Regions from separate parts of the Arthrobacter sp. NPDC057259 genome, predicted to be linked through region 3. Evidence: riboswitches for the same ligand, from Rfam matches in the RefSeq annotation. Region 3 holds a riboswitch; each other region holds the start of a gene.
The links. A riboswitch is a leader RNA that binds a small molecule or an ion and turns the genes downstream of it on or off. The one in region 3 is predicted to bind cyclic di-AMP.
Positions count from the first base shown of each region.

Region 1 (6,352 bases), on a different contig from region 3:
AGCCGGACTTCCGTGAGACGGCGGTCGTCGTGCACAGTGAACCTCTTTTTGCTCGGGTGCGGAGGAGCCGGGCGCCGGCCTGAATCCAGTCGTTGGATTAATCTACGTGGGCCGCGGGGGCTTAAGCCAGCCGTCCGGTTGAGGGGAGGGCGGCCGGCACGCCGATCCGTTCGTGGCCGGCGTACACGTTCAGGCTGGTGCCCCGGCTGAAGCCCGCCAACGTCATCCCGCTGGCTTCGGCGAGTTCCACGGCCAGGCTGCTGGGTGCGCTGACGGCGGACAGGACGGGAATTCCGGCGAGCGAGGCCTTTTGCACGAGTTCGAAGGAGGCGCGGCCGGAGACTTGCAGGACGGTGCCGCGCAGGGGCAGCAGACCCTCCCGGAGTGCCCAGCCCACCACCTTGTCGACGGCGTTGTGGCGGCCGACGTCCTCGCGGAGGCAGAGGAGCTCGGCGCCGCCGTCGTCGGAGATGCGGAACAGCCCCGCGGCGTGCACGCCGCCGGTGGCGTCGAAGACCGCCTGGGCCTCACGCAGCCGGTCCGGGAGCGCGGCCAGCGTCTCGACGGGCACGGCCAGCGGGTCGCCCGCGGGGCTGAAGTGTGAGGACTTCTCGACAGCCTCGATCGAATCGGTGCCGCAGATCCCGCAGGAGCTTGAGGTGAAGAAGTTCCGTCCGGTGTCGGGGCGGACGACGTCGGGCCGGAGCTGGGCTTCCACCACGTTGAAGGTCTGCACGCCGTCTTCGTCCTCGCCGGCGCAGAAGCGCAGCGAGACGAGCTGGTCGGCGGACCAGATGATCCCCTCGGAGACCAGGAACCCGGCCACCAGGTCAAAGTCGTTGCCCGGGGTGCGCATGGTCACGGAGAAGGACGTGCTGCCCAGCCGCACCTCCAGTGGTTCCTCCACCGCCAGCACGTCCTCGCGGTACCGGACCGGGAACTCACGTGCCTGCGGCGAACCGTCCAGGACAAACTTGTGCACTTTGCGGCGTTGCGTCACGCGGCCCATTCGGTACTCCTCATCAGCGGTGCGGTGGGGCGGCCCGGCCTGCGGCCGGTTCCCGCCCCTGGATCCATTCTGAACTCGGCCGTGGTGCCAGCCAAGCCGGCACCAGTGGTGCCAGCCGAGCGGGCGCCAGCCACGCCGGGCTCCCTCTGGCTGGTGTCAGCCAAGCAGGGCGCTCCAGTCGACCGGACCGTTGCCGGCCGGTTTCTTCGGGGTGCGCCGGGCGGCGGGTTTCGGTGCGGGCTTGCCGGCGTCAGGCTCGGGCAGCGGCCGCCCCCAGGGCAGCGCGAACGCCGGGACCGGTTCGCCCAGCTGCGCACCGTGCGGCGGGACCACCAGGACCCCGTCGGCGGCGGCCAGTCCGCGCATCATGCCGGGGCCGGTGTGCTGTGCCGGGGAGGCCATGCCGTAGACCATGCGGAAGGGCATTAGCCGGGTGCGGCCGGGATCGGCGTCGATCATCGTGCCGCACGGGACCTCCGTGACGGGCGGCGGGGGCCGGTGACCCAGCGCGGCCAGGAGTGGTCCGCCGATGGTGGAGAGCGCCATCATGGCTGCGAGCGGATTGCCGGGCAGCCCGATGATGAAGCGTCCGTCGGGCAGTTCGGCGAGGACTGCGGGGTGCCCGGGACGCATCGCGATGCCGTCGATCAGCAGCCTGCCGCCCAGCTGCTCGACGGTGCGGCGCAGGTGGTCGGTCCCGGACCGGCCGGTCCCCCCGGTGGTGATGACGACGTCGGCGGGCGGGGTGTCCTCGTCGTCGCCCACGGGTTCGGGGTCCTCCAGGGCGGCGAGCCATTCCCCGTCCCCGTCACCGATCTTGATCTCTCCGGCGGGGACGCCGCCGAGCAGGTCGACGACGGCGGATAGCTGGGGGCTGAAGGTGTCCCGGACCTCCCCCGGCTGTGGCACGCCGCTGGCGACCACCTCGGAGCCGGTGAAAACCAGGCGGACCACCGGTTTCCCCAGCACGGGCAGCGCGTCATGGCCGGCGAGGGCGGCGAGGGCCAGGTGGGCCGGGTTGAGCACGGTCCCCTTGGGGATCAGGACCTCACCCTCGGCCGCTTCCTCGGCGGCTTTGCGGATGTGGTCGCCGTTGCGTGGCTCCCCCGGCTTCGCGCCGCCGCCAAGCTTCAGCACCGGCAACTGGTCCTCGTCGGGGCCGATCACGCCGCTCTCGCTGCGGAGGACGGCTTTCGCGCCGGCCGGGATCAGCCCGCCGGTGACGATGGGACTGGCCTGGTGCGGGGCGAGGCGCTGCCCGGGTTCGGCCAGGATCCAGGGGCCGCTGCCGTTCACCGCCCAGCCGTCCATGGCCGAGGACGCGTAGTGCGGCATGTCGTGCAGGGCGGTGACGTCGGCGGCGAGGGTGCGGCCGAGGGCGCGGCGCAGGGCCACCGGGGCCGGCGGGATCGGGCTGGCGCAGTCGAACGAGAGCTCCCGGGCTTCCTGCCAGGTGTGGGCCAGGTGCCGGTGCGCGGCGGGCTCGGTCCCGGCGTCGTCGGCGTCGTCGCGGGGTGGCTCGGACGTCATTCCCTGGGGGCCTCGGCGGCGTATTCCTTGGCGAGTTTCCGCGCGACGCCCATGGCGGCGCGCATGGAGACCTCGTCGGTGGCCTGGCCGGTGCCGGAGGCCAGCCCGGCGGCGAAACCGGCGATGAAGGTGGTCAGCGGTGCGGCCGGGCGGACCACGGAGTGCGCGGCAACCCCGGCGAGTCCCAGTACCTCGTTGATGTCGATGTCGACGCCGTCGAGCTCGAGGGCCTGGAGCAGCGCGCGGCACCAGTCCTCGAGGGTTTCGTCCTGGCTCTTCACGGTGGGCCTTTCATGTCGTATACGGGCGGCCGCTTCCGTTCCCGGCCACGCCGGGACACGCGACCCCCAGGGCCTGGGCGTCCGCCCAGGTGTCGACGTCGTCGGTGGACCCGGGCGGCACGGGAACCGTCCGCAGGTCCAGACTAGCAAGCAGGCCGAACAACGATCCGCCCTCCAGCGTGCCGCGCCGTGCCGCGTCCGCCACCGATCGTTGTAGCCCGGCCGTGTCATAAAGACCGGCCAACGGCTGGATCCGGCCGTCCGCGGAAACGGCGACACTGCCATCCGAGCCGGGCTGCGCCCGGGAACGGTCGACGAAGAGGGCGGGGACGGCGTCGGCGACCAGCGGCATGTCGCAGGCCAGAACCAGCGTCAGCGGCGCGGGGTTTCGGCCGGCCGCTCCCCCGCCGGCGAGGGCTTCGAGCCCGGCGGCCAGGGCTGCCGCGGGTCCGGCGAAGGGCGGGTCTTCACGGCACAGGAGGACTCCGGCCGGGCGGGCGCCGGCTTCCGGGCCCACGACTGCAACCCCCTGCGCCCCGGCCGCAGCGAGCAGCGACCGCTCCAGCAGGGTATCCCCGCGGAAGCGGAGGGCGGCCTTGGGGGTTCCGCCCAGCCGGGAGGACCTGCCCCCGGCGAGGATGACGGCGTCGAATTCCACCCGCCCAGCCTAGCCGCCTGCGGGCGGCCGGCGGTGCTAGTGCGCGGATTCCGGCAGCAGGAACGGATCCCATGCGGGGGTGGGCTTCTCCAGTTCCTTGATCTGCCAGATGGTGCCCTTCGGCGGACCGGGAGTGAAACCGAGCTTCCAGCCCATCTCGGCCGGGGTGTGGTCGCCCTTGACGTTGTTGCAGCGCAGGCAGGCGGCCACCAGGTTCTCCCAGGAGTCGGCGCCGCCCCGGGACTTGGGCTGGACGTGGTCGATGGTGTGGGCCGGTTTGGCGCAATACGCGCACCGGTGGCCGTCCCGGCGTAGCACTCCGCGACGGCTGACCGCGGTCACGGTGTTGTAGCGCGGACGGATGTAGCGGTTGAGCAGGATGACGCTCGGCCGGCCGAGGATGTCCTGCGGCCCCACCACCGGGTCGTCCCCCTCGGCCACGACACTGGCCTTGCCCGTCAGCACGAGCACCAGTGCCCGGCGGAAGGTCACTACCGCCAGCGGTTCATAACCAGCATTCAGAACGAGTGTGCGCATCCGCATCCCTCTTCACGGCCGCACCCGCCAGTGGCACGAGGGCCGGCTGCCCTCTGCATGGTCAGGCTAAGGATCGACATCACAAGAGTAAACACGGGTGGCCCGGATTACCGAATTTCGGGCCCCAGGGCATCCGTGGCGGAACCCGGGCCGGTCTGGCGCCGGGGCCTTCCGGCGCGAGCCCGAGGGGTTAACAGAAAAGGACCCCCGCCGGTGGCAGGGGTCCTTTTCGAAGCTTCGCGGGAAGCGGGGGTCTTAGCCGCCGACGCGGATGAAGACCGGGCCGGAACCGACGTTGACGCTGTAGAGGGCGGTGGTGCCGCCGTTCCAGCCGCCGTGGACGGCCATGCCGTTGCCGACGTAAACGGCGATGTGAGCCATGCCCATGCCGCCGTTCTGGTAGTACGCGAGGTCACCCGGCTGCGCTTCGGCGGCGCTGACGGTGCGGCCCAGGGACAGGTAACCTGCCGGCCAGCCGTGGTAGTGGATGCCGACGGCGGCCAGGGCGTTGGTGGCCAGCATGGTGCAGTCCTGGGACACGCCGATCTGGGCGTAAGCGGCGGCGGCGATCGAGGCGCCCATGCCGCTGGTGGCGGCCGGAGCCTTGGTGGCGACGGACGCGTTGACCGCGGTGCCGGCGGCCGGGGTGGCTGCGGCGGTGGTGTCTGCTTCCTGCACCTTGACGACGGGCTTCGGGGCCTCGACGACTGGGGCGGCCGCGGTAGTCACAGCAGGCTTCTCGTAGGAGATGGCGATGCTGGAGGCCGCCGAGATGGTGGCCGGAGCGGTGGACTGAACCTCGGTGGCGGAAGCAGAGGTGGATTCGCGCTGAACGTTGGTCTCAGCGGCGTTGGCCGCGATACCGCTGGTCAGGACCAGGCCGGAGGCAGCAGCGATAACCGCGGCCTGGCGACCCATGCCACCGGCGTTGTCGCCGACGGCCTTGGCAATGACAGCCAGCGAGTTGGTCTTGGTGACCTCCGCGCGGTGGCGTGCAATGGTTGCACGAGTAGTCATTTAGTTCTCTCTTTCGTGATCCTTTGTGTCCGCGCTCTTGAACAGGCGGGACTAAGGACGCTCCGGCATCTTGGGGGTACGCCGGATCGCCCCGAAACGGGTTTCTTTAGCGAAGGGTGTACTGCGAAGACGCGCCAAAAGCAGGAACTGCATTGCGTGAACCATCCCGGGCGCCGGCAAGGGCAACGCGGTGCATGGTAATCAGCGGGCTCGACTGAGCCTCGCCGGCGCGAAAACGCGCAGCATTGTGGCGTGAAGACACGAAAGTAGCCTCTCCCAATGCCTACGAGGTGAGCTGTCGGATTCGGATGGGAGTCACCCGGCCGCTCCGCTTCCTGGGAAGCTTTGCGACTTAACCCCTAGGCCTTCTTGCGAAGACCAAAATTGGTTCCCCCGCCCCTGCCAGACGATGTCATGCGAACGGACCTTGAGCGGTGGCAGAGTTAGGCAATCCACTCAAGAGCGCCAACTTCGGTGAAGTTGGCGTGCTTCATACGGTACAACAGTTCGGACTCAATGTCACATTCAGATCACGGCGTGTCACGGAAGTGTGAGCATTGCGAAGGGCTCTTCTAGAGCCAGCCCAGCGGATCAACGACGTCCCCATTGACCATCACCTCGAAGTGGAGGTGGCAGCCGGTGGAGGCACCGGTTGTTCCGCTCATCGCTATCACATCGCCACGGGAGACCTTCTGGCCGACGTGGACGCTGGATGACGACAAGTGGTTATACGTGGTCTCCAGGCCATTGCCATGGTCGACCACAATCCGGTTGCCGCCCCCGTAGGGGTGCCAGCCGGAGAAGGTTACGGTGCCGCTTGCTGCGGCATGGACGGCCGTCCCGCACTGGGCGGCGTAGTCCTGGCCGCGGTGGAATTCGCCCACCGCGCCGGTAATGGGGCTGATCCGGTAACCGAAGGGCGAAGCCGTGATCATGGTGTCCAGCGGGGCGCCGAGCGTCCCCGCGGATGCGGCGCGGGTGATGGAGCCGACGGATTGCGCGCTGAGCAGCTGCTTGAGCTTGCCGTCCGGGTCGCCCTTGGTGGTGACGGCGGTGCGGTTGAAGTCGATCTGGGCCGCGGCGGCCTTGACCTCGGGCTGGGCCGCCGCGGAGACAGATCCCGAGGTGGGGGCGTCGACGGCCAGAGCGGGGCCGGTAACGGGGACGGCCACGGTGAGCGCGATGCCAGCGGCGGCCAGGGTCATGCCGGCCTTCTGGCCCATGCCGGTGACGGCGGCGAAGTCTGCGACCTGGCGGAGCGGGCTGCGCCGGCTGCGGCGCTCGTCCCGGTGCGCGTCGCGGGGGCGCGGGGCGGTGACG
Region 1 covers NZ_JBHUYA010000008.1:92,343-98,694, reverse strand. The annotation lists gene ACFUCU_RS13750 (alpha-mannosidase) at 1-35, opposite strand, end outside; gene fdhD (formate dehydrogenase accessory sulfurtransferase FdhD) at 122-1,009, opposite strand; gene ACFUCU_RS13740 (molybdopterin-binding protein) at 1,166-2,539, opposite strand; gene ACFUCU_RS13735 (DUF6457 domain-containing protein) at 2,536-2,820, opposite strand; gene ACFUCU_RS13730 (molybdenum cofactor guanylyltransferase) at 2,831-3,478, opposite strand; gene ACFUCU_RS13725 (HNH endonuclease) at 3,515-4,015, opposite strand; gene ACFUCU_RS13720 (NlpC/P60 family protein) at 4,271-5,032, opposite strand; cyclic di-AMP (ydaO/yuaA leader) riboswitch at 5,299-5,492, opposite strand; gene ACFUCU_RS13715 (M23 family metallopeptidase) at 5,605-6,352, opposite strand, start outside.
Region 1: linked by a shared signal. The riboswitch ahead of ACFUCU_RS13720 (NlpC/P60 family protein) and the one ahead of ACFUCU_RS03640 (family 16 glycosylhydrolase) in region 3 are both predicted to bind cyclic di-AMP.

Region 2 (6,352 bases), 380 kb from region 3:
AGAAGTGGGCGGACGGGCTGTTCATTTTCGCGCTGGACCCGGTGGGCCGCCACGTCGGCACCTACATGGGTGAGGACCGGAAGGTCTCCCCCGGGGCACGGACGGACATCCAGGACGCGTCCAAGGACCTGCTCCGCGACGCGCAGTGGACGGACGGGACCATCGCCGGCATCCGCCGCGGCGCGGAACTGATCAACCAGCCCTGGTACCGCAGCGCCGCGTTCCTCATTTCCCTGTGGATCGGCGCGGGACTCGCCGCCGCCGGGGCCGCCGCCTGGCTCCTGGTCCGCTGGCGCACCCGGGTGGGGTGCCGCCGGGAGACCGCAAAGGGAGATGCCGCCTACGCCCGGGTGAGCATGGACCTGCCGGTCACCGAACTCAATGCCGGCACCATCCCCGCCGCCTCCCGCTACGGCGGCACGGTGCTGGAAAAGCACCGCAGTTTCCTCGGCCGGTACGATGCAGCGACGGCGCTCTCCAACCGGGTCCACGCCCTCACCCGACGGCAGCAAGGGAAACGCTCGTCCCTGGCGCTGGCCCGGCAGTTCGCGGACGCGGCCGCGGAACTGGACGCCCTGGATGACGTCATCTCCGACGCGAACGCGCTGCTGAACCGGAGCCCGCTCTGGCCCACCGCATGGGACCGCCAACTCGCTCCCTTTCGGCGGGACCTGGCCGGCATCGAGGACCTCCTCCGCAAGAGCCACGGCGCGGGCGACTCGGCGACCGCCGCCGCGCTGCGGTCCTTCCGCGACCGCAGCCAGGGCGACATGGAGGGCTGGACCGCGGACCTCGCGGGCGGCACCCTCGGCCCGGAGGATGCGCTGGACCGGCTCCGGGACGCCCGCACGGAACTGACCGAACTGCTGAACCGGCACGCGGAGACCGTGATCGAGGGTTTCGCCCGCACCGAACGGGAGGCGCGGCTGATGCGCCGGGAGATGGAAGAGGCCCGGTCCGGCACGGGCGGCAGGAAGCGGCCCGGCTACGAGCCCAGCATCCTTGGCACGGTCTACCCGTCCACCTATTTCTTCTCCGTTCCCGCGTTCTCCTCCGGCTTCACCACCGGGGTGACCAGCATCAATTCGGCCCGGGGCGGCACCACGGGGTACGGAGTCAGCGGGGGCAGCTTTTCCGGCTCCGGAAGCTCCTCCAGCTTCTAGGAAAACCGTATCGACAACCCCTGCGCAAGCGAGGATCGTAGGCCTTGTCCGTAGTTACCATTCCCTAAGGAAAGAGGCAGAGCGATGCCTGCTGTTGCTGTTTCCCAGTTGCAGGTGAAGTCCCATGACATGCCGGACGAAAAACGCCGCCCGGACAAGACCGAGGTGGATATCGTCACCCTCGACGACTACACAATCGGCCGTTTCACGTTCCAGCCGGGCTGGCGCTGGTCCGACTGCATCAAACCGGTGGTCCACACCGAAATGTGCCAGCTAAGCCACGTCGGCTTCTGTGTTTCCGGCAGACTCACCGTCGAGACCACCGACGGCAACCGGGCGGAAATCGCCGGCGGCCACTCCTACACCATCCCGCCGGGGCACGACGCGTGGGTCGAGGGCGGGGATCCGTTCGTGGGGATCGAATTCGTCAGCGCCGCGGGCTACGCGAAGCCCGGCGGATAGGATGGATCCTTGCGGAAGATCATCCTGTCCTTCCAGGTCTCCCTCGACGGCTTCATGGAGGGCCCGCACGCGGACCTCAGCTGGCACCGGGTTGATGCCGAACTGCACGAGCACTTCAACGACCAGTTGCGCACCATGGGCGCCTTCCTCGACGGCCGGGTCACCTACGAGCTGATGGCCGGGTTCTGGCCCACGGCGGACCAGGACCCGGACTGCCCGCCCGCCGTCGCGGACTTCGCCGCCATCTGGCGGGAGATGCCCAAGTACGTCTACTCCCGCACCCTGCCGGAGGCCGGCTGGAACACCACGGTGGTGCGCGACGTCGACGCCGGGCAGGTGCGGGCGCTCAAGGCCGCCCCCGGCGGCGACCTGGCCCTGGGCGGGGCGGAGCTGGCCGATTCCTTCCGCCGGCTCGGGCTGATCGACGAGTACTGGATCTACGTCCACCCCGTGCTGGTGGGCCGGGGAACGCCGCTATTCAAGGCCGCCGCCGCGCCAACCGACCTGACGCTGCTGGAGACCCGGACGTTCCGCAACGGCGTGGTCCTCCTGCGGTACGCGGCGAATCCCGACGCGGCGGACCAGAGCGCAGACGACAAAACCTCAGACAACGAAACCGGCGCCCGGCAGCCGTGAGGGGCTGCCGGGCGCCGGCCCGGTACTACTGAACGTTACTGCTGAACGCGCGGGTTAGGCCCCGGCGCGGACGAAGGTCACGCCGCCGGTGGCGGTCAGCCAGGACAGCGGGTGGACGATCGTCTGGTTGGAGCCGTTCATGCCGCCGCTGATCGCCTGGCCGTTGCCGGCGTAGATGGCGACGTGGCCGGACTGGACGATCATGTCGCCCGGCTGCGGGTCGGAGACGACCTTGCCGTAGTTGAGGAACTGCTGCGGGCCGAGGTCGCCCACCGGGATGCCTGCGGCGCCGAGCGCCTTCTCCACCATGGCGGTGCAATCCTGCGTGATGCCGATCTGGCTGTACGCGGCGGAAAGCATGGCGGCGTTGACGCCACCGGCGGGGGCGGCGGCCGGAGCCGGCGCCGGTGCGGCGGCCTGGACGGTCACCTTCGCCACCGGGGCGGCCGGGACCTGGGCCACGGGGGCCTTGACGACGGCGGGCGCGGCGGCAGGTGCCGGAGCCGGGGCCTCTACGACGGGCGCCGGGGTGGTGGCCACGGCCGGGCGGTCAAAGCTGATCTGCACGGCGGAGTCGGCGGTCACCGGGGCGGTAACCTTGCCGGCGACGTCGGCGTGCGAGACGGGTGCGGACTCCCGTTCGGCGGGGACGTTGCCGGCGGCGTTGGCCGCCATGCCGCTGGTCAGGACCAGGCCGGAGGCTGCGAGGACGACGGCGGCCTGCCGGCCCACGGTGCCGGTCGCCGCGGCGAAGGCGGCACCCCGACCGGTAGTTGCGGTGGTGCCGGGGCGCGCGTCAGTAGAGCGTGAAGTCATGATGTACCTCTCCCAAAGCCTGCGAGGTGAGCTGTCGGATTCGGATGGGAGACACCCGGCCGCGGGTCCGTCTGGGCGGACACTGCGCGGCTTCACCCCAAGACCCGCCCGTGGGCAGGTCGCGATTGGTTTCCCCGTCTCTGCCAGCTGGTTGCGAGGATGCCCTGGACCGCGGCAGAGTTAGGCAATCGGTCCGGGGGTGCCCGTCTCGGAAACCAACGGGCACCCTTCCACGGTAACGGCCATCCTCCCGAATGTCACATTAAGGTAACGGCAGAGGCGTCCCGGCGGGGCTACGATGATCCCACCATGTCCCGAGCGGAGGATCCGATGAATCCCCATTGTGTCGCGATCTGCCAGCTGAGTGATCAGCCGCAGGAAGACTTCGACGTGAACACCGAGCTGCTGGTTCTCGAGGGGAAGGAGATCCACGTCGCCACCTGGGATGCCGAGCCGCGCGACGGCGGCTTCGACCTGCACGTGCTGAACGACCGGGTGGACGCGCTGGGCTTCATGGTGGTGACGGACTGGGAGTTCCTGGACGGCAAGGCCTACGCCGTCGTTGAGCGCCGCCCCGCCTGAGTCCCGCCGCTTCGCGCACCGGATATCACTAGGCTTCGCCGCCCGCTTCCCGTTCGACGCGCTCGACGGCGTCCCTCACGATCTCCGCCGCCCCGCCGTCCGCCGTACCGTCCGCAGTGCCGTTGGCCAGGGCCAGGGCCGCCCGGCGCCGGAACCGTGCCCAGTCCCCGGCGCCCTTTCGGAGTTCCCGCAGCGGTGCCAGCAGGGCCGCGCGGCGCAGCCAGGGGTCGGGGTCGCGCAGCCACCGGTCAAGGACGGCTTCGGCGCGGGTCCTGGCCTGCCCGTCGAGCCCAGCGATGAGCGGCCCCACCACGTCAACCGCCAGTGGGTCCGCGAGGTCGGGCAGGTGCGCGCCGCGGAGGAAGCCCTCGATCCGGGTCAGGTCCGAGTTGTCCAGGTGCCGCAGGGCCGACTGTAGGAGCACGACGGCGGCCAGGCGGCGCTCGAACACGGGCACGGCCCACAGTTCCGAACTGAGCGCGGTGAGACCGTCCCGGTCCAGTTCCCGGTGCCGGCGGAGCGCATCGCGGACGGTGCCCCGGACGGCGCCAACGGAGGCGCCGTAGACAGAGAGCCCGGGCCCGAAGCGGTCCTGTCCGGCTTCGGCGCGCTGCCAGGAACTCTCACGCTGCAGTGTCGCGTCTATGAAGTCACCGGCCTCGCTCACCGTCCCATTCTTCCGCACCGGCCGTGGGCCCCATGTCCGACTAGCGGTCCGGGCTGCGGTACTCCATCAGGACGGTGTCCCGCCACTGCCCGGCGAGCGGCCCGTAGGACATGAGGCCGATCCGGCGCCGGGTTCCCACCACGGTGAAGCCCAGGCGTTCGTGCAGGGCCAGGGAGGCGGTGTTCTCCGGGAAGATGGTCGACTGGATGGTCCAGATGCCGGCCTCTTCGCAGCGGCTGATGAGCGCAGCGAGGAGCCGCGCACCGTGGCCGCGGCCCCGCGCGGCGGCGGCGAGGTAGAGCGAGTGTTCCACCACGCCGCGGTAGACGGGACGGGAGGACACCGGCGAGACGGCGGCCCAGCCGAGCACGGCGCCGTCGTCCTCCATCACCAGACGGACGTCCGGGCGGCGTCCGGCGTCGAAGCGCTCCCACGATGGAGGTTCCGATTCGAAGGTCGCGTGGCCGGTGGCGATGCCCTCGGCCCAGATCTCCCGGACGGCGGGCCAGTCCGCGGCAGTCAGGTTCCTGATTCGGAGGCCCGCCCCGGCGCTCATCCGGCGTCCGCTAGGCCGCTGCGCCCGTGCAGCAGTCCCGTGGGAAAACCGAGGAGAACCGGCTCCGGGGCGGTGCAGCAGCCGCCGCCTGCCCCGGCTGCGGCGGGCGTCCCGGCAGTGGCGGGCGCATCGCAACTGCTGCCGATGTCCGTGGAGCAAACCCCGGTCTCCGGCAGCTCCAGGTGGACGGTGTCCGCCCCCTCCCGGTCGCCGGCCAGCGCCGCGGCCACGGAACGGACCTGTTCGTAGCCGGTGGCGAGCAGGAAGGTCGGGGCGCGGCCATAGGACTTCATGCCCACGATGTAGAAGTCTTCCTCCGGATGCGCCAGCATCCGCGCCCCGTGCGGTTCCACGGTGCCGCAGGAGTGGAACTCCGGGTCGATCAGCGGCGCGAGCTGCCGCGGCGCCTCCACGCCCGGGTCAAGGTCCAACCGGAGCTCCCGCAGCACGTCCAGGTCCGGGCGGAAGCCGGTCGCGGGGACCACGACGTCGGCGCTGAGCGTGCGCCCGTCGGTGGCCGTGAGTGTGACCTGGGTGCCGTTCAGGGAGACGGCGGCGATGCCGAACCGCGTGTGCAGCTGCACGGTCCCGTCCTGGACGAGGCCGCGGAGCCGGCTGCCGAGCAGGCCCCTGGCGGCGAGGCCGTCGGCGTCTCCGCCGCCGTAGACCTTGGCGGCGGAGGCGCCGCGGATTGCCCAGAGGATCCGGGTGCCGGGCTCCTGGGCCGCCAGGTCGGCGAGGTGGATCAGGGTGTTGGCGGCGGAGTGTCCGGAACCGACCACGACGGCGCTGCGGCCGGCGAAGGTTTCACGGTCGCGGCCCCGCACGTCCGGCAGCGGCGGAGAGATCCGGGCAGTGGCGGCCGGCTCGCCGCGGGCCGGCAGGCCGGAGGTGCCGAGCGGGTTGCGGGTGGACCAGGTGCCGGAGGCGTCGATGACGGCGGCGGCCCGCACCTCGCGGGTGCCGCCCCCGGACTCCTCGATCCGGAGCAGGAACGGCGTACCGGCGCGGTTCCGGCTGTGCGTCTTGTCCAGTCCCTCACGGGTGACGGCGGTGACCCGGGCACCGGCGTGCAGGCGCCCGGCGATGGCGGGCAGCGCGGCCAGCGGCTCCAGGTACCGGTCGATGAGATCCCCGCCGGTGGGCAGACCCGACGGCTTCGGCGCTTCCCAACCGGCGGCGTCGAGCAACCGCACGGCCGCCGGGTCGGTGTTGTACTGCCACGGCGAGAACAGCCGAATGTGGCGCCACTGCCGGATGGCATCGGCCGGGGCCGCCCCGGCCTCGAAAATCACGGGTTCGAGGCCCCTCTCGAGCAGGTGCGCCGCGGCGGCGAGTCCTACCGGACCGGCGCCGATGATGGCGACGGGAAGGGATCCGGTGACGGCCATGGTCAGTCCTCCTTCAGGGATGCGATGAGTTCCTCGATGCGGGCCTTGATCTCGTCGCGGATAGGCCGGACCGACTCCA
Region 2 covers NZ_JBHUYA010000001.1:382,630-388,981, reverse strand. The annotation lists gene ACFUCU_RS01870 (DUF5129 domain-containing protein) at 1-1,163, shown strand, start outside; gene ACFUCU_RS01865 (cupin domain-containing protein) at 1,248-1,625, shown strand; gene ACFUCU_RS01860 (dihydrofolate reductase family protein) at 1,635-2,261, shown strand; gene ACFUCU_RS01855 (NlpC/P60 family protein) at 2,316-3,077, opposite strand; cyclic di-AMP (ydaO/yuaA leader) riboswitch at 3,080-3,274, opposite strand; gene ACFUCU_RS01850 (hypothetical protein) at 3,387-3,659, shown strand; gene ACFUCU_RS01845 (DNA alkylation repair protein) at 3,688-4,326, opposite strand; gene ACFUCU_RS01840 (GNAT family N-acetyltransferase) at 4,367-4,882, opposite strand; gene ACFUCU_RS01835 (FAD-dependent oxidoreductase) at 4,879-6,273, opposite strand; gene ACFUCU_RS01830 (arsenate reductase ArsC) at 6,276-6,352, opposite strand, start outside.
Region 2: linked by a shared signal. The riboswitch ahead of ACFUCU_RS01855 (NlpC/P60 family protein) and the one ahead of ACFUCU_RS03640 (family 16 glycosylhydrolase) in region 3 are both predicted to bind cyclic di-AMP.

Region 3 (6,352 bases):
GGCCGCGGCCGTCATCGCCGGTTTCTCGTTCTGGGCGGTGGGCCGGCCCGGCGAGGGCATCCGGACCGCCGTCGCCGCCCCGCCGAGCGCGGTAGCAAAACTCGAGGGCGCCGACATCACCACGGCGGTCAACGTCACCCCCAGCCCGGATGCGCAGTGGCTAACGGGCGCCGCCGCACGGACCGGTATACCGGCCCGTGCGCTGCGGGCCTACGTCGCCGCCGCGGTCACCGCGAACGCCACCACTCCCGGCTGCGGCATCGGCTGGAACACCATCGCGGCTATCGGCTTCGTCGAAACGGCGCACGGCAGCTACGGCGGCGGCAGCCTCAACGCGGCCGGCCAGGTCAGCGGCCCGATCGTCGGTCCCAGCCTCAACGGCGACGGGTTCGCCGCGATCCCGGACACCGACGGCGGCGCGCTCGACGGCGACCCGCACTGGGACCACGCAGTCGGACCCATGCAGTTCATCCCCTCCACCTGGCGGCTGGCGGGGCGGGACGGCAACGGCGACGGCGTCGCCGATCCCTTCAACATCGACGACGCCGCCCTCAGCGCCGCCGACTACCTCTGCGGCCACGGCCGGGACCTCACCACCCCGCGCGGCTGGACCGACGCCATCTACGCCTACAACCAGTCCGACGCCTACATCCGCAACGTCCAGGCCCGGGCCACCGCCTACGCAGCGCAGGCGGCGGCCCAGGGCTGAAAGACCGGCCACGGCGGCGCGCCGGACCGGACCGCGGCCCCGCCCGGGGAGGCCGCGGCTCCGAAGACCTTGAGCGGACCGCCCGCCGCTCCTAGAGTGGGCACGGAAACCCGGCCACCCGCCAAGGAGCTCATATGTCCCTCGTCCGCGTACACAACTTTTCCATCTCCCTGGACGGCTACGGCACGGGCGAGGGCCAAAGCCTCGACGCGCCGTTCGGCCACGCCGGCGGCCGGCTGATGCAGTGGGCGTTCGGCACCCGCACCTTCCGCGCCATGGGCCTGCCCGGCGACGGCGAACCCTCCTTCGGCGTCGACGAGGCCTTCGCCGGCACTTGGGCGCCCGGCATCGGCGCCGAAATCATGGGACGCAACAAGTTCGGCCCCCAGCGCGGACCCTGGCAAGACGAGGAATGGAAGGGCTGGTGGGGGGACAATCCGGTCTTCCACACTCCCGTCGTCGTCCTCACCCATCATCCCCGGCCCGTGCTGGAGATGGAGGGCGGAACCACGTTCCACTTCCTCGACGCCGGCCCCGCCGAGGCGCTGGAACGTGCCCGGGAGCTCGCCGGCGGCAAGGACGTCAGGATCGGCGGCGGGGTGGACACGGTACGGCAGTTCCTCGCCGCGGACCTGATCGACCACCTGCACCTGGTCCAGGTGCCGATCCTCCTGGGCCGCGGGGAACGGCTCTGGGACGGGCTTGAAAACCTTGAGCAGCGCTTCGAGATCGAGGCGACGCCCTCGCCGTCGGGCGTCACCCACCTGGTCTTTACCCGGCGTCCGCGGGACTAATTCCCGTCCCGCCGGAGTTATGACCTCGGAACCGCACGGTTCCGGGCGCCGTACGGCGTGGACGACGACGGGAACGAAACCAGTGACGACAACAAGCGACGGAGTCGGCTTCCGCTCCACCCGGGGACCGATCCTCATTGCCCTGATGCTCTCGACCGGCCTGGTGGCGATCGATTCGACGATCGTGGCCACCGCCGTGCCCTCGATCGTGCGCGACGTGGGCGGCTTCTCGTCCTTCCCCTGGCTGTTCTCCGCCTACCTGCTGGCGCAGGCCGTGTCCGTGCCGGTCTACGCGAAGCTCTCCGACGTGGTCGGCCGCAAACCCATCATCCTGATCGGCATCGGCTTGTTCCTGCTCGGATCCATCCTCTGCGGCATTGCCTGGAGCATGTCGGCGCTGATCGCCTTCCGGGTGCTGCAGGGCCTCGGCGCCGGTGCGGTCCAGCCGATGGCCATCACCATCGCCGGGGACATCTACACCCTGACCGAGCGGGCCAAGGTGCAGGGCTACCTCGCCAGCGTCTGGGCCATTTCCTCCGTCGTCGGCCCCACCCTGGGCGGCGTGTTCTCCACCCTCGGCATCTGGCGGGGCATCTTCCTCGTCAACATCCCGCTCTGCCTCCTGGCCGGCTGGATGCTGCTGCGCTCCTTCCGGGAGGACGTCAAACGCCAGGGCCACACCGTGGACTACCTCGGCTCCGCGCTGCTCACGGCGGCGCTGACCCTGCTGATCCTCGGCGCCCTCGAGGGCGGCCAGGCCTGGGCCTGGAACTCCGCCCCCAGCATCGGCGTCTTCGCGGGAGGCGCGGCGCTGCTGGCCGTCTTCGTGCTGGTGGAACGCCGCGCGGCCGAGCCCGTCCTGCCGCCGTGGGTGGTCTCCCGCCGGCTGCTGGCGACGACGGCGCTGGTTTCCTTCGGCGTCGGCGCCGTCATGCTGGGCCTGACCTCCTACGTGCCGACCTTCCTCGAGGGGTCCATCGCCACGTCCCCGATCCTGGCCGGGCTCGCCCTGGCGGCACTGACCATCGGCTGGCCGATCAGCGCCTCCCAGTCCGGCCGCTTCTACCTGCGCCTGGGCTTCCGGACCACCGCGCTGATCGGCATCAGCATCACCGTGGTGGGGACCGCGGTGCTGGCGTTGACCGCCTCCTCGCCGAGTGTGCTGCTGGTCGCGGCCAGCTGTTTCATCGTGGGGCTGGGCCTGGGGCTCGTCGCCACGCCCACGCTGATCGCCGCCCAGTCCAGCGTGGAATGGAACGAACGCGGCGTGGTGACCGGCACCAACCTGTTCGCCCGTTCGATCGGCAGCTCGATCGGCGTGGCGGTCTTCGGCGCCGTCGCGAACGCCATCTACGCCGGGTCCACGGGCGGGGACACCAACCCCGGGACCGTCGTCACGGCCTCCGGCGCGGTGTTCCTGGCGGTGCTGGTGGGCGCGGTGCTGACGGTGATCGCCGTCGTCGCGATGCCCGCCACGGGCCGGAAGCCCGCCGAGCAGGCCCACGCCGGTGACGCCGCGGATTCCGCGGTGGCGGAGCGCAGCTAGGCGCCTTGCTTGTTAGAGGCGGGGCTGGCTAGGGACGCTGCGAGGCGGCGGCCTCGGGGCTGAGATCCGAGAGGTCGAGCCGGTGCCGGGGCCCGTCCGGGAACGGAAACGTGGACGTGACTGCCAGGTCCGGGCCCACCCGCAGCATTTCCCCGGGGGCCAGCGCACGCCAGCCGGGGTCGTGGTCCATCGGCTCGGTGGCGATCAGCACCTGCGGCCCGGCGGCGAGGTCCTCGCTGCGGGCGTGGATGCGGTGGCTGCGCGCCTCCAGCGGCGCGGCCGGGCCGTGGATCCGCCCGGGATCGCGCTCCAGCAGGTGCAGCTCATGGGTTTCCGGGTAGCGCAACGCCCACAGCTCCGTGCCCGTGGTGACGATCAGGTTCAGGCTGAGCACCGGCAGTTCGGCGGCGGCCCAAGCCACGGCGCGGGTGATCCCGGTGCCGACGTCGCCGTCCGCCCGCCGGGTTTCGGCGGTGATCAGGGCGAAGAGGCGTTCGCTGTCCGTCTGCCCGAGGACCAGGTCGGCGACACCGAGCTCCGCGAGCCGTGCGTCCAGCCGGTCCAGGCCGCCGAACGCGCCGTTGTGCGCGAACAGCCGCCCGTCCTGCTCGAAAGGGTGCGTGTTGGCCACGGTGTGGGCGCCGGTGCTGGCGTAGCGGACATGCGCGAGGAACGTGGTGCTCCGCAGGGTCCTGGCCTCCCGGGCGAAGGCGTGGTCCTCCCACGCCGCGAGCGGCTGTTTCGCCACGTGCGGCTGTCCGAACTCGTCGAAGGTGCCGATGCCCGCCCCGTCCGGCTCGCGCCGGCTCTGGACGGACAGGCTGTCCGGCGCGTCCAGCAGCCAAAATGTGGCGCGGACCGTTCGGGCGCCGGCGTGGAGCCCGAACAGTCGGCACATGGTGGCTCCTCCGTGGTTTACGCGGCGTTATGGGAGCCAGTGTACGTCCGGGCTACTGCCAGGCGCGGACGTAATCGACCAGGACCTGCGACGCCGGGCCGTAGGCCGGGTTGGTCGAGGAGGCACCGACGTTCAGGACCAGGTATTGCGGGGCGTTGCCGTCGTTGGTCGGGTAGGACTTGACCTTGACGCCGTCGAAGTAGACGTCCGAGGAGCCGGCCATCCGGTGCAGGCCGAAGGTGTGGTACTCGTTGGCCCAGTTGCCTCCCACGCCGCCCTGGTTCTGGGCGCCGCTGGTGGAGTGGTAGTTGACCGTCATCTTGGCCTTGAGGACCTCGGCGATGTCGTTCTCGCCGGTGGCGGGCCAGGACTGTCCGGTGGACCAGAATGCCGGCCAGTTGTAGAGGCCGTTGGCGTTGCCGGGGAACTTGATCCGGGCCTCGACGTAGCCGGTGGTGAACTGGTAGCCGGTGCCGGCGCCGCCGCGGGGGTTGGAGGAGACCAATGCACCGGAAGTGGCCGACGCCAGGTTCAGGACCAGGTTGCCGTTGCTGACCGAGACGTTGGCAGGGCTGGTGCTGACCTTGTTCATGGTTCCGCAGCCGGGCGCGAACCAGCAGGCGGCCCACTTGTTGGTATCCAGGCCGGCGCCGTTGAAGTCGTCGTTGAAGGCCAGGGACCAGTTGCCGGGGACACCCAGGGGAGCGGGGCCGCCGGTGGAGGCTACGGCCAGGGCGGGTGCCGGGGCGGCCTGCACGGCTGCGGGGGCGGGGGCCGCCGCCGGGGGAGCGGCCTGCGCCGGTGCGGGGGCCGCCGTCGTCGCCGGGGCGGACGGGGCTGCGGCCGCGGTGCTGGCCGGTGCGGCCGCGGTCGCCGACGGCGAGGCCGGGGCGGAAGCGGGGGCGGCCTGGGAGACCTCCGACGCCTGCGCCTGGGTCAGGCTGTTCAGGGTGGCCTGGCCGAGTGAACCGAGGCCGACGACGGCGACGGCCGCCGCGGCGGCGAGGGACAGGACGCGGGGGGACTTCAGCCGAAGGGCGGTGCGTCGAAGGGGGGAAGGAGCGGTCTGGTCACGACGGCGCGCGGGGGCGCACGTCTGATCCTGGGGTGCAGACATGGAAGGTATACCTCTCAACGCCTGCGGAGTTAGCTGTCGGGTTCGGATGAGGTCATCCGGCCGTGGGACACCACGGCTTCACCCCGAGGGCAGGCCAACGCCATACCCGGGACACTCGGGTCCCCCGCCTCTGCCTTATATCTAGCGGATCCCGGGCGCGGCAGAGCTCAGCGACGCACGGAATTGGGACCAACGTTGACGGTCCACCCGTCGACCGTACGGCATCGAGCCGGTTAATCACAATTAAGTAACGGCAGTCACCGGCCTCCGCGTGGCGGCTTGAGGTGCGACGGCGTCCGGGGGCGGGTTTAGGGAACAAAGCGGCGGTCAGGGTCCGCGGCGTCCCGGCAAGGCGGAATGCAGCAGCGGGAGCACGGAGACGGCCAGGAGCGCCGTTCCGAGCACCGGGTCGTCGTGCCGGAGGATGGCGCCGGCGATCAGCAGGGCGGCGAAGAGGACGGCGGACACCGCGCGGCGCACGGTGCGGTCCAGCCGGGCCACCTGGCGCTCCAGCCGGGGGTTGCCCACGGTCAGGGAACCCTCCTCGGCGCGCGCCGCCAGCCGGTCGAGGCGCTGCGGCAAGCGGAAGGCCACCGCCGCGGCGTCGAAGACCTGGCGGCCGGCGTCCTGCAGGAGGTTTCCGCGCTCCTCGCGCAGCAGCCGCGCCGCGTACGGCTCCACCGAGTCCCAGAGGTTGAAGCGCGGGTCGAGGGAACTGCACACCCCGGAGGTGAGCGACATCGCCCGGATGATGAGCAGGAAATTCTCCGGGACCTGGAACGGCAGCGAGCGGACCAGTTCGCCGAACTCGTTGGCGAAGGCCAGGAACTCCCGCGGGTCCACCTCGCGCAGTTCGGCGAAGCCCATGCCGCCGAAGCGGGTGAACAGCCGGGACATGGCACGCTCCAGTTCGGCGGTATCCGCCGTGGGCAGCAGCACCCCGATCTCGCCGATCGCCGAGACCAGGCCTCCGCCGTCGCGCGCGGCCGCCGCGATGAGCAGCTTCCGCAGCCCACTCCGGGTGCCCGGGGGCACCTCGCCCATCATGCCGAAATCGATGAACGTCAGCCGCCATGGCAGCCCTCCGGCGCCGGGGGCCGGGGTGACGAAGATGTTCCCCGGGTGCGGGTCGGCATGGAAAAACCCGGTGGTGAAGAGCTGGTCGAACATTACCGATGCGAAGACCGGAGCCACCTCCACGGGGTCGATCGCCGCGGCGCGGAGGCCCTCCGTGTCCGTGATCTTGATGGCGGTGACGTCTTCCAGGGTCAGGACCCGGCGGGTGGTC
Region 3 covers NZ_JBHUYA010000001.1:764,731-771,082, reverse strand. The annotation lists gene ACFUCU_RS03660 (lytic transglycosylase domain-containing protein) at 1-709, shown strand, start outside; gene ACFUCU_RS03655 (dihydrofolate reductase family protein) at 844-1,503, shown strand; gene ACFUCU_RS03650 (MFS transporter) at 1,649-3,049, shown strand; gene ACFUCU_RS03645 (class II glutamine amidotransferase) at 3,078-3,947, opposite strand; gene ACFUCU_RS03640 (family 16 glycosylhydrolase) at 4,000-5,064, opposite strand; cyclic di-AMP (ydaO/yuaA leader) riboswitch at 5,071-5,221, opposite strand; gene ACFUCU_RS03635 (ABC1 kinase family protein) at 5,392-6,352, opposite strand, start outside.